Regions from separate parts of the Spirosoma lituiforme genome, predicted to be linked through region 2. Evidence: riboswitches for the same ligand, from Rfam matches in the RefSeq annotation. Region 2 holds a riboswitch; the other holds the start of a gene.

Region 1 (6,405 bases), on a different contig from region 2:
GAATCCGTCGACGAAAAACTGGAGGAACGAAAGCTACGGCGTGAAATGGCCCAACAGGTTGTCACCTACCTGGAGGCTAACCACTCGGCCGGGTCCGTACACGACGATGTGCTGAATTACGTGAAGAACACGTACGAACTGCGGATCAACGAACTGAATGGTATGCTTCGGGCAAACAATGTAGGCGACCGGCCTGCCGAACTCTACCAGCAAGCCATTCGGCTCCAGCTGGAGTTGCTGGCCGTGGAACGGTCGGTGCTGAGCGAGCAGCGCAAGGATAGTTTGCTGGATGATGATATACTGCGAAAGCTGGAACAGGAATTGGACCTGGAAGCCGCCCGGCTCTCCCTGGTTCAGCCCGCTACCTGAAAAAAAAGGTACCTTTAGATGTATCAAATTTGCCGCTATGTATATTTATCGAACGGCACCTAAAGCCGATATTAGGTTGCATGTAAATTTTATAGTGGTCGTTAGGAATAGTTAGGTAATACTACTTAATTTAGTGAAAAAATAAAGGCACTCGTCCGTAACGATCCTTAATCACACGCTAGAGTATGAAATTTCCTTCCGGTATGATCAGTTTAGTCGTACCCGCTTTCAACGAAGAAGAAAACTTGTCTGTACTGGTTCACCGACTCATGGCCGTTATGAATCAGTACGCTTCCTATGAAATTCTGATTGTTGATGATGGTAGTTCTGACCAGACGCGCCATGTGCTTCGGCAATTGAGCCATACGTATCCCGTTGTTCGGTTTCTGTCTTTTTCCCGGAATTTCGGCCATCAAATGGCTTTGCGCGCAGGTTACGACAATGCGCGTGGGGATGCCGTTATCTGCCTCGATGCCGACCTGCAGCACCCGCCGGAGTTAATTCCAACGCTTATCGACAAATGGCGGGAAGGCTATGAGGTGGTGTACACCGTTCGGCAGTCCGACCCTAAACTGTCGTGGTTCAAGCGGACCACATCCAAATACTTTTATCAGCTGCTTCGTAACGTTTCCAACCTACAGATTGAGGATGGTGCCGCCGATTTCCGGCTCCTCGACCGGAAGGTGATAAACACGCTGAAGCAGTTCAAAGAAAACGATCTGTTTTTACGGGGTGCCATATCTTGGGTAGGCTTCCGGCAGTGCCGTATTCTCTACGAGCCAGCCGCCCGGTATGCTGGTCGATCCAAATACTCGTTTCGGAAAATGCTGCAACTGGCCGCCATGGGGATTACGTCCTTCTCAACGAGGCCACTGTATATGTCTGTTCTGCTCGGGTTTATCATGTTTTTTGTGGCTGCCTTATTCGGAGCGGAAGCGCTGTATGAGCATTATTTTACGGACGCAACCGTATCCGGCTGGACAACGCTGGTCTTATTGATGGTGCTGATTGGGGGCGTTCAATTCATCATGATTGGGATCATCGGTGTATATTTGGGCAAAACGTTCGTAGAAGTCAAAGGCCGACCGGCTTACATCATTGGCGATACGAGCGAGATAGAGGAGAGCGTAACGACATGGCAAGCCCCAACTCAGGAAGTATTTTATTCACCGTTGACGTAGAAGAATTTGATACCGCCGTTGAATTCGGCCACGATATTTCTTTGTGTGAACAAGTGGCCGTTTCAACGCGCGGATTAGCATTGCTGGCCGAGCGATTTGATGCAGTTGGTGCCCGAACAACGCTGTTTACAACGGCTAATTACGCCCTTCACGAGCCCGCGCTGATCCGATCGCTGGCCCAGAAACACGAAATCGCGTCGCACGGCTATTTTCACACAACCTTCGAGCCCGCCGATCTTTTAAAGTCCCGACTGGCACTGGAAGCCCTGTTGAAACAACCGGTAAAAGGGTTCCGTCGGGCGAGAATGGGCTTTGTTGACCCAGACGATGTGCACCAGGCTGGTTATGCCTATAATTCATCGCTGCACCCCACCTGGCTACCGGGTCGTTACAACCACTGGGGCGAACCCCGCCATCCGTTTCGGGAATCAGGTGTCTGGCAAATTCCGGCTTCTGTAACGCCTACGTTGCGCCTGCCCCTGTTCTGGTTGAGCCTGAAAAATTTTCCGTTTGCCTATTATAAACAGCTTTGCCGCCAAACCCTGCGATCAGATGGCTTCCTGAATCTGTATGTTCACCCGTGGGAATTTACGGATTTGTCGGCCTATGAAAAAATTCCTGGGTACGTCCGGCGGCATTCGCGGGACGAATTGCTCGACCGGGTCGAGAACCTGTTGCGCTACCTGAAACCCCTTGGTCAATTTGGCACAATGGGGGAGTTTGCCGAAACGTTGAGCCTGAATACATCCCTGGGGAAAATAAGGTAGCCGCGTTCTCAACAGGCGTCGTCAATTAAACAACTAAGGGCCGACAGTTTCAGAACTGTCGGCCCTTAGAGTATGTGGAGTGATCGCTATTTAGATGAAAATGACATCGTCGATCACCTCGGTTCCCATGTCTTTATTAACCAGTTGAATGAGTTTCTGCTTGGCATTAACCAGCTCATTACGAAGCGGTGCCGACGCAATTTCAATGTAAAGCTTGCGATCCCGAACGTAGAGCCGGTTGGTACGGGAGGCAATGGACGGTCCCATCATGCGACCCCAGAAGGCTTCGAGGTACGTTTCGTTGAATCGGGTTTGAAGCTGGTAGGCTTTCAGCAACTGGCCGATCGCATCTTTCAAGGACGTAACTCCGGCCACGCGGGTGGCATTTTCTCGATTGTAGCGATACGTCTGATTCATTGGTGATGACTTCTTACTGCAAAAGTAAACAATGAATTGACTTAATGAAGCAGCGGTAAGCTTACTGTATTAAATAAAGTTAATCAGGCAGAAAAATGACATGGTACTTGGATTCACGCCGTTTGGCTAGTATACTTGCGCCATCAAGTCAATTGCAACGCGTCACTTCTCTGACTTACGACGCGCGTTGATTTATAAAGAAGCGAGGAGAGATCAGGCTCTGTGAACCGCTGGCAACCTACCGCATGGCAAGGTGCTAACTCCTGCCTAAAGTTATTTAGGGACTATAAATCGGTAAAACACATGCTTTATCTTCAGCAATGTATGTCCTTCGGGGCTTACTAGGTACGCTTCACTCACCGTCACGAAAACCGGGAGGGTTTGTCGTGTTCAACACTAGCCCGATGGGTAACGGTTCGTCGTTCTACGTTGCTGCAACGCAGCGTTTAGTCGGCCAGCCTACCACGAGCCTCAATGGGTAAACCACAAACTAGTCCTAAAATCATGGCTGAACTTCATTTTGATACACTCCAGTTACACGCCGGTCAGGAAGTCGATCCGACAACCAATGCCCGGGCTGTGCCTATTTATCAGACCACTTCGTTTGTTTTTAACGACTCAGCCCACGGCGCTGACTTATTCGCGCTGAAGGCTTTCGGTAATATATATAGTCGCATCATGAACCCCACGTCCGACGTATTCGAGAAGCGCATTGCTGCGCTCGAAGGGGGCGTGGCGGCTCTGGCGGTTGCATCGGGCCAGGCGGCTCAGTTCATTGCTCTGAGCAACATTCTCAGCGCGGGGGACAACTTTGTGACGACTTCGTTTCTGTACGGGGGAACCTACAACCAGTTCAAGGTCTCGTTCAAACGACTTGGTATCGAAGCCCGTTTTGCTGATGGCGATAAGCCCGAGTCGTTTGCCAACCTGATCGATGGAAAAACCAAAGCCATTTACCTCGAAACGATTGGCAATCCGGGATTCAATATTCCGGATTTCGACGCGTTTGCTGCGCTGGCAAAAGAGCACGACCTACCACTGATTGTAGACAACACATTCGGTGCAGGGGGCTATCTTTTTCGCCCTATCGAACATGGAGCCGCCGTGGTTGTCGAATCGGCGACGAAGTGGATCGGTGGTCATGGCACCAGCATCGGGGGCGTTATCGTTGACAGCGGTAATTACAACTGGGGTAATGGTAAGTTTCCGCAGTTCAGCGAGCCATCCGAAGGGTATCACGGACTGGTGTTCAGCGATGTGTTCGGCATCGGCGGCCCATTCGGCAATATCCAGTTTATCATTCGGGCGCGTGTTGAGGGGCTGCGTGACTGGGGCCCGGCCATCAGTCCGTTTAACTCGTTCTTATTGCTGCAGGGTGTCGAAACCCTGTCGTTACGGGTTGACCGTACCGTGCAGAACGCGCTGGCGCTGGCGCAGTGGCTCGAACAGCACGAGCAGGTCGAAGCCGTGAATTACCCAGGTCTGGAAAGCAGCTCGTACCACGATTTGGCTAAAAAATACCTGAAGCGCGGTTTTGGTGGTGTTTTCTCGTTCAAAGTAAAAGGAAGCCGCGAAGCCGCCGATCAGTTTGTGAACAACCTGAAATTGGTGAGCCACCTGGCCAACGTTGGCGACTCAAAAACGTTGATCATCCACCCGGCTGCTACCACGCACCAACAGCTAAGCGAACTGGAGCAGGCGAGTGCAGGCGTTGAAGCGGGTGTGCTTCGGGTGTCGGCGGGTATTGAGCATATTGACGACATTAAAGCTGATTTCGAGCAGGCCTTCGCCAAAATTGCCGAACCGGTTCTTGGTTAAACCGTTTGTGATTTGTGGTTTGTTGTTGCTTGTGTCTGGCTATCCGATACCAGCATAGACAACGACAAACCGCCAATCATAACCGACAAATGATAGACTTGATTGAATCTTAACTACTTCGATTATAAGTATTCGTTTCCGCTCGAATCGGGAGAAAGCCTGCCGGGATTTCGGCTGGCTTATACCACACGCGGTACCATCAACAGCGACCAATCGAATGTTGTCTGGGTTTGTCATGCCTTAACCGGTAATGCCGACGCTGGCGACTGGTGGGGTGGTATGGTAGGTCCGGGTAAATACTATGACCCTGAACGGCATTTTATTATCTGCGCCAACATTCTTGGTTCCTGCTACGGATCAACGGGGCCGTTATCCGTAAACCCGGCAACGGGCAGAGCTTATCACCACGATTTCCCCCTCGTTACGGTTCGGGACATGGTGGTGGCGCTGGACTTGCTTCGGCAGGAGTTAGGGATCGAAAAAATTCACGCCTGTATTGGCGGATCGGTAGGGGGTGAGCAGGCGCTGGAATGGGCCATTCTGCAACCGAACCTAATCGAGAATATGGTGTTGATTGCAACCAGTGCCATTGCCTCTCCCTGGTGTATTGCGTTTAACGAAGCCCAGCGGATGGCCATTGAAGCCGATCCAACCTGGGTTGACCAACGAGACGACGCAGGGCTGGCGGGCATGAAAGCCGCGCGGGCCATGGCAATGATTTCGTACCGTAACTACGATACCTATGGGTTTACCCAGGCGCTGGACAACAATGAACAGCTAGATGGGTATAAAGCCGCCGGTTATCAGCGGTATCAGGGCGAAAAGCTGGCCGACCGGTTTAACGCGTTTACGTATTGGGTACTGTCGAAGGTTATGGATTCGCACAACGTGGGTCGAAACCGGGGCAGTATTTTGAATGCACTGGGGCAGGTGAAGGCCCGGACACTGGTTGTCGGTATCCGGTCCGATCTGCTTTTTCCCCCATCCGAACAGCAATTTCTGGCCCGGCATATTCCCAATGCGGCCTACGAAGAGATTGATTCGTTGTATGGGCACGATGGTTTTTTAATTGAATTCAGACCATTATCGGGTATTATCCGGAAGTGGATGGCGAGTGCAGCTTCGGCTGCCGTGGTTCCGACAGCCAACTCGCTGCTAAACAGCAATCCGTCGGTTAAATAGTTTATTATGGTTTGGTACGAAGCCGACGTTCGAGAGGTAGAAAATAGAGTAGCCGCTGTAGCAGAGGCAAAAAATAGAGTTGTTTTTTACGGGAGTTCCTCCATTCGATTGTGGAAAACGCTGGGACAGGATTTTCCCGAAAGTAAAACCATCAACCTTGGTTTTGGTGGGTCAACATTAGCCGCCTGTGCCTGGTTTTTTGAGCGATTGATCCTTCCGGTAGCCCCCCAGTCACTGGTTTTTTACGCGGGCGATAACGACCTCGGCGATGGACGACATCCCCAGGAAGTTTATTTGTTCTTTTGCGCGTTTGCCGAAAAAATGAGCCGGTTGCTGCCTGGCGTCCCCTGGTATTTTCTATCGATCAAAGTGAGCCCCGCCCGCTGGGGCCTATCCAAACAGATTCAGGAGACCAACGCATTAATTCGTAACGAGTTAGCTAATGTTCCGGATTGCCGGTACGTCGATATGACAACGCCTTTGCTGGCGCCTGATGGCAAACCACGCCGGGAGTTTTTTGAGAACGACGGGCTGCACCTGAATCCGGTTGGATACCGGGCATGGCAACAGGCGTTGCAGCAGCAGGCGACGATTTTTTAACGATTTGTTTATCCACACAATCGTCGGGGTTTTCCACAATTAGTGCAATTTCACAGGTACCTAATGCCTTC
Region 2 (6,405 bases):
GATGGCGTGGGCGAATGGGCAACGGCATCGATCGGGCTGGGCGAAGGTAAAAATATCTCTATCCTCAAAGAAATGCGCTTCCCGCATTCCTTGGGCCTGCTCTATTCTGCTTTTACGTATTTTCTGGGCTTTCGGGTTAATTCCGGCGAGTACAAACTGATGGGACTGGCTCCCTATGGCGATCCAACATCGCCCGATGTAGCCCGGTATATGGCGATCATAAAAGACAAACTGGCTGATCTGAAACCGGATGGCTCCGTTTGGCTGAATCAGGAGTACTTTGATTACGCTACGGGGCTGAAAATGGTGAACGAGGCCAAATGGGCCGAGCTGTTTGGCTTTCCCAAGCGGCAGCCCGAAGATGAGTTGTTGCCCCAGCATTGTAACCTCGGTCTCGCCATCCAGTATTTAACCGAAGAGGTGGTGCTGAACATGGGCAAAGAAGCCAAACGCCTGACCAATGCCGATGCCCTGGTACTGGCTGGTGGGGTTGCGCTCAACTGTGTATCGAACGGAAAGCTTCAAGCCTCGGGTCTGTTCAAGGATATTTTCATTCAGCCAGCCGCGGGCGATGCCGGTGGGGCGCTGGGTGCTGCACTCGCAGCTTATCATATCTATTTTGGCAAAGAGCGGATTGTTACGACTGAGCGCGATGCCATGCGGGGGTCTTATCTGGGGCCAACCTTCTCTGATCTGGACGTGGAGCTGATGGCCAAAAAATACAAAGCCGTTGCGACGCATTACACCAACTTCACCGATCTGACTCAGGACGCGGCCAAGCTGCTGGCTGAAGGGAATGTGCTGGGCTGGGTGCAGGGACAGATGGAGTTTGGACCGCGGGCACTGGGCGGACGCAGTATTCTGGGCGATCCTCGCAATGCCGAGATGCAGAAAAAACTAAACCTTAAAATTAAATACCGCGAGTCGTTCCGGCCGTTTGCGCCGTCGGTACTGGCCGAAGATTGTGCCGAGTATTTCGACTACGATGGCATCTCGCCGTATATGCTGCTCGTTCATCCCGTTGCGCAGAAACGCCGGACGCCGGTACCGGCTGATTACGCCAGTTTCCCCCTGCGTGAAAAACTCTACTACCAGCGGTCGGACCTGCCCTCTATCACGCACATCGACTATTCGGCTCGTATCCAGACGGTCCACAAGGATACGAACCCCCGTTATTACGAACTGATCGAATCATTCAAGAAACTGACGGGCTTCGGGGTTATCGTGAATACCAGCTTCAACGTACGGGGCGAACCGATTGTCTGCACGCCCGATGATGCGTACCGCTGCTTTATGCGTACCGAAATGGATTACCTGGCCGTTGGTAACTACCTCTTCGACAAACGCAAACAGCCCGAATGGCAGGAGAAAGATAACTGGAAAGAAGAATTTGTTTTAGACTAACGAACGATCTGTTTTAATGCAATCAAAACTTGTTTCCAGCGCTGTTCGCCTGTTGCTGCTGGGATTTTTAACTTTATTTGTTTTCTACGGCGACCATTTCGGGGTTAGTTTCGACTATCCTCATAAAGGCTTATTCGACAACATATACGTCCGTCTGATCAAATGCTGTCTGTTTCTGTTGCTGATCATGGAGATCTTGCGCGTGTATTATTACGGCGTTGTTAAAAACCCGAATCCGCCCAAATTGCTCGGCAACATAGCGACCCTGTTTGTGCCCCTGATCGTGCTGGTGGTTTTTGTCGAGATGGGATTTATGTTTATCTCGCAGAGCCAGGAAGGTGGTCTTACGCTGGCATCGCACATCTGGTTTGAGCGTTACTGGCCACCCATGACGGGCGACTACCGCGACGCGCCCAAAACCGATACGCTGGGTAAAAAGAAGGTGTTTGTGGTTGGTGACTCGTTCAGCGCGGGGCACGGATTAAAAGCTGCCGAAGAGCGGTACGGCAATATTCTGGGAGAGAAATTAGGCACGGATAAATACGTAACCTATAACCTCGGCATATCCGGCTCCGATACGCGCGATGAATACGCCCGACTCCTGAAGTTCGGGAAAACACCCGATATTCTGATTCTGCAGTACTTCCCGAATGATATTGAAAAAGTGGCGCTAGAGCATGGCCTGATCCCGCAGGGGTTCCGGCCTTATTCCGATCTGCCCCGCGCCATTCAGTCGTTGTTTCAGCGGTCGTATCTGCTCAACTACCTGTACTGGCAGTTTCCGCACGGCAACTTCTCGCCGTTCGATGTCTATGCCCACACGGCTTACGGAACACCGGCGATCATCAACGACCACCTCAGCGACCTCACCAAGTTCATCACGTATGCCAAAGAACACAATTGCCGTCTCTACGTGGTGATGTTCCCGTTTTCGCACAACATCGAGAAGACAGCCGAGTATGTAAAGCCGGTTGTTACTCTTTTCCAGACCAATAACGTAGCGATGCTGGACGTGGGGAAACTGATGACCGATCTTGCTCCTAAAGACCGGGTTGTGGGACGTAACGACGGCCATGCCAGTGCCCTTGTAAACCAACGGGTGGGCGATGCCCTGTTCAAACTGGTACAAACGAATCCGGGAACTGGTCAGTTGGTATCTATTAATAAGTAAGTTAACTCAAATTAAACTATGGAATTCTTACAGGATATTTTCAAGTTCATGAAGCAGCGCAAGAAATGGTGGCTGGCTCCGATGATCATTTTGTTACTACTGATTGGGGTTCTGATCGTCATTGGCGGTGGTTCAGCGGTCGCTCCGTTTATCTACACACTGTTTTAACGACATGGATATTACCGAAAAAGTAAAAGCCCAGCTCGTTATTGTAACGGGGTTGGTTGTCCTGTATTTCATCACCAAATCGCCCTGGTTTCTGTACGGCGCAGCGGCTGTAGGCGTGCTGAGCCTGGCCATTCCGGCCGTTGGTGATCTCATCGTAAAAGCGTGGTTCAAACTAGCTGAGGTGTTGGGAAACATCAATGGTAAAGTCATTTTATCCATCCTGTTCTTCGTATTCCTTTTTCCCATCGCTCTATTGTATCGCCTGTCGGCTAAAAATCCGCTGGCGATCAAGCGTACCGATAACGCGTCGTTCTACACCGAGCGAAATCATTTGTACACGAAAGAGGACATGGAAGACGCCTGGTAAGCACGCACAAACGCACATTGATTTCGGGCGTCTCGATTGTCGGGGCGCCCGATTTTTTGTTTAGTTTTGTAAACGCTTATCCAGAAAGACGGAGGGATCGGACCCGATGATGTCTTGGCAACCAACCATCCCCAGGAAATGGTGCCAATTTCCTCCCGCTAGTAAGTGGGATAGATAAGTTAGCCCTGAGCTATCTGTCTTTCTGTACCCAAGCGGTTTTATTTATTGGACTTTTTTTAGTGGACCCGTTGTTGGTACACTACGGATCACGCCTTCTATTACTGCCTTTGAAAACGATACACGAACTTCTTCACGAACGTATCCTGGTCCTCGATGGGGCCATGGGAACGATGATTCAACGGTATAACCTGACGGATGGTGACTATCGGGGCGAGCGATTTCTGGATTGGCCACATGATCTGAAGGGAAACAACGATTTGCTGTCGCTGACCCGGCCCGACATCATTCAGGCTATTCACAAGCAGTACCTCGAAGCCGGTTCTGACATCATCGAAACCAACACCTTCAGTGCTACGTCCATTGCTATGGCCGATTACCACATGGAGGAGCTGGCTTATGAACTAAACTATGAGTCGGCCCGGCTTGCTAAAGAGGTAGCGGTTGAGATCAGTCGCCAGCAGCCCGACAAACCCCGGTTTGTGGCTGGTGCTATGGGACCAACCAACCGTACGGCTTCGCTGTCGCCCGACGTAAATAACCCGGCTTACCGGGCAGTAACGTTCGATAATCTGGTTGATGCCTATTATGAGCAGGTAAGTGGGTTGGTGGATGGCGGATCGGATCTGCTGCTCGTCGAAACCATTTTCGATACGCTCAATGCGAAGGCGGCTATGTTCGCCATTGATAAGTATTTCAATCTGAACCCTCAGAAAGCGGCCCTGCCGATCATGATTTCGGGCACCATTACGGATGCCAGCGGTCGGACACTGTCGGGGCAGACAACGGAAGCGTTTCTATATTCCGTTTCACACCTGCCGTTGCTGAGCGTCGGGCTCAACTGTGCGCTGGGAGCAGCTCTGATGCGACCCTACATACAAACGCTCTCGAAGGAAGCGCCCTTTTTTACGTCGGCTTACCCGAATGCGGGCTTGCCCAACGAATTTGGGGAGTACGACGAAACGCCGGACATGATGGCGTCGCAGATGGAAGACTTCATCAAGAGTAGCTTTGTCAACATTGTTGGTGGTTGCTGCGGCTCAACGCCCGATCATATTCGGGCCATTGCCGGTGTAGCCGCCAAGTACCCACCCCGGCAGTTACCGGAGCCGGAGCCCTACCAGAAACTGAGTGGGCTGGAGCCGCTTAAAATCACGGAGCAAACGAACTTCCTGAACGTCGGTGAACGAACGAATGTAACGGGTTCCAAGAAATTTGCCCGGCTCATCAAAGAAGGTAATTTCGATGAAGCGCTGAGCATTGCCCGTGGTCAGGTAGAAGGGGGTGCCCAGGTGATCGACATCAACATGGATGAAGGGATGCTGGATTCAGTGGAAGCCATGACAACGTTCCTGAATCTGATTGCCGCCGAACCCGATATTGCCCGCGTGCCCATCATGGTCGATTCGTCCAAGTGGGAAGTGATTGAAGCGGGTCTGAAATGCGTTCAGGGCAAGGCCATTGTCAACTCTATTTCGCTTAAAGAAGGTGAAGATGCGTTCATTGAACGGGCTCAACTGGTCAAGCGATATGGGGCTGCTGCCGTTGTAATGGCCTTTGACGAGGACGGACAGGCCGACTCCTACGAACGGCGAACCGAGATTTGCGAACGTGCCTATCGGATATTGGTCGACAAGGTTCATTTTGCCCCGCAGGACATTATTTTCGATCCGAATATTCTGACCGTTGCCACGGGTATCGAGGAGCACAATAACTACGCGGTCGATTTTATTAACGCTACCCGCTGGATCAAGCAAAACCTGCCGCTGGCCAAAGTAAGCGGTGGCGTATCCAATATCTCATTCAGCTTCCGGGGTAACGATGTCGTTCGGGAAGCCATGCACTCGGCCTTTCTGTACCACGCCATCCGGGCGGGTATGGACATGGGGATCGTGAATGCGGGCCAGCTGGAAGTCTACGACAGCATTCCAAAAGAGCTGCTGGAGCGTTGTGAGGATGTCCTGCTCAACCGCCGGGATGACGCCACTGAGCGTCTGGTGGAGTTTGCCGAAACGGTAAAAGCCAAAGGCAAAGCAATTGTTCAGGATGAAAGCTGGCGGCTGGAGCCCGTTCGCGAACGGCTCAAATATGCGCTGATCAAGGGCATTACCGATTACATTGACGAGGATGTGGAAGAAGTTCGCCTACAGGTCGAACGGCCGCTGCACGTCATCGAAGGGCCGCTGATGGACGGCATGAGCGTTGTTGGCGACTTATTTGGGGAAGGTAAAATGTTCCTGCCGCAGGTTGTTAAGTCTGCGCGGGTCATGAAAAAAGCCGTAGCGTATTTAACCCCATTTATCGAAGCGGAGAAGTCGGGGGAAGGCTCGTCCTCGGCCGGAAAAATTCTGCTGGCTACCGTCAAAGGCGATGTGCATGACATCGGTAAAAACATCGTTGGCGTGGTGTTGGGCTGTAACAATTACGAAATCATTGACCTCGGTGTTATGGTGCCTACCCAGAAAATTCTGGATGCCGCCCGCGAACACAACGTCGATATTATCGGATTGAGCGGTCTGATTACGCCTTCGCTGGACGAAATGGTTGGTGTTGCCAAGGAAATGGAGCGGCAGGGTTTTACGATGCCCCTGCTGATCGGTGGCGCTACCACGTCGCGCATTCACACCGCGGTTAAAATTGATCCCCATTATTCCGGTCCGGTTGTTCACGTATTGGACGCCAGCCGCAGCGTACCCGTTGCCGGAAAGCTCGTTAGTGAAACGGATGGTACCAAGGAGAAAATATTCACGGATATTAAAGCCGAGTATGTCAAACTTCGTGAAGATCATGCGAAACGGCAGAAAGAGAAAGCCAGTCTGACGATTTCAAAAGCGCGGGAGAACCGCACGAAAATAGACTGGACTACGTTTGAACCCACCAAACCAACGTTTCTGGGCAATCGGTATTTCGAGGATTACGACATCGGTGAATTGGCTAAATACATTGACTGGACCCCATTTTTCCAGACGTGGCAATTGCATGGAAAATACCCGGCCATTTTCGATGATGCCATTGTCGGGGAAGAAGCCAAACACTTATTCAACGATGCAAACCAGCTTCTACAGGAGATCATTGACAAAAAATTGCTGAAGGCTAAAGCGGTCGTTGGGTTCTATCC

The links. A riboswitch is a leader RNA that binds a small molecule or an ion and turns the genes downstream of it on or off. The one in region 2 is predicted to bind S-adenosylmethionine.
Region 1: another riboswitch for S-adenosylmethionine. It lies ahead of ACYU87_RS07980 (O-acetylhomoserine aminocarboxypropyltransferase/cysteine synthase family protein); the one in region 2 lies ahead of metH (methionine synthase).

Annotation. Positions count from the first base shown of each region.
Region 1 is NZ_BAAHBO010000001.1:1,880,331-1,886,735, reverse strand. Features, by position in the region: gene ACYU87_RS08000 (Na+/H+ antiporter) at 1-369, shown strand, start outside; gene ACYU87_RS07995 (glycosyltransferase family 2 protein) at 555-1,550, shown strand; gene ACYU87_RS07990 (polysaccharide deacetylase family protein) at 1,505-2,317, shown strand; gene ACYU87_RS07985 (DciA family protein) at 2,408-2,734, opposite strand; SAM riboswitch class I at 2,924-3,027, shown strand; gene ACYU87_RS07980 (O-acetylhomoserine aminocarboxypropyltransferase/cysteine synthase family protein) at 3,239-4,552, shown strand; gene metX (homoserine O-acetyltransferase MetX) at 4,655-5,734, shown strand; gene ACYU87_RS07970 (GDSL-type esterase/lipase family protein) at 5,741-6,334, shown strand.
Region 2 is NZ_BAAHBO010000008.1:106,864-113,268, forward strand. Features, by position in the region: gene ACYU87_RS22815 (carbamoyltransferase family protein) at 1-1,404, shown strand, start outside; gene ACYU87_RS22820 (SGNH/GDSL hydrolase family protein) at 1,421-2,575, shown strand; gene ACYU87_RS22825 (DUF5989 family protein) at 2,594-2,743, shown strand; gene ACYU87_RS22830 (SxtJ family membrane protein) at 2,748-3,110, shown strand; SAM riboswitch class I at 3,184-3,291, shown strand; gene metH (methionine synthase) at 3,398-6,405, shown strand, end outside.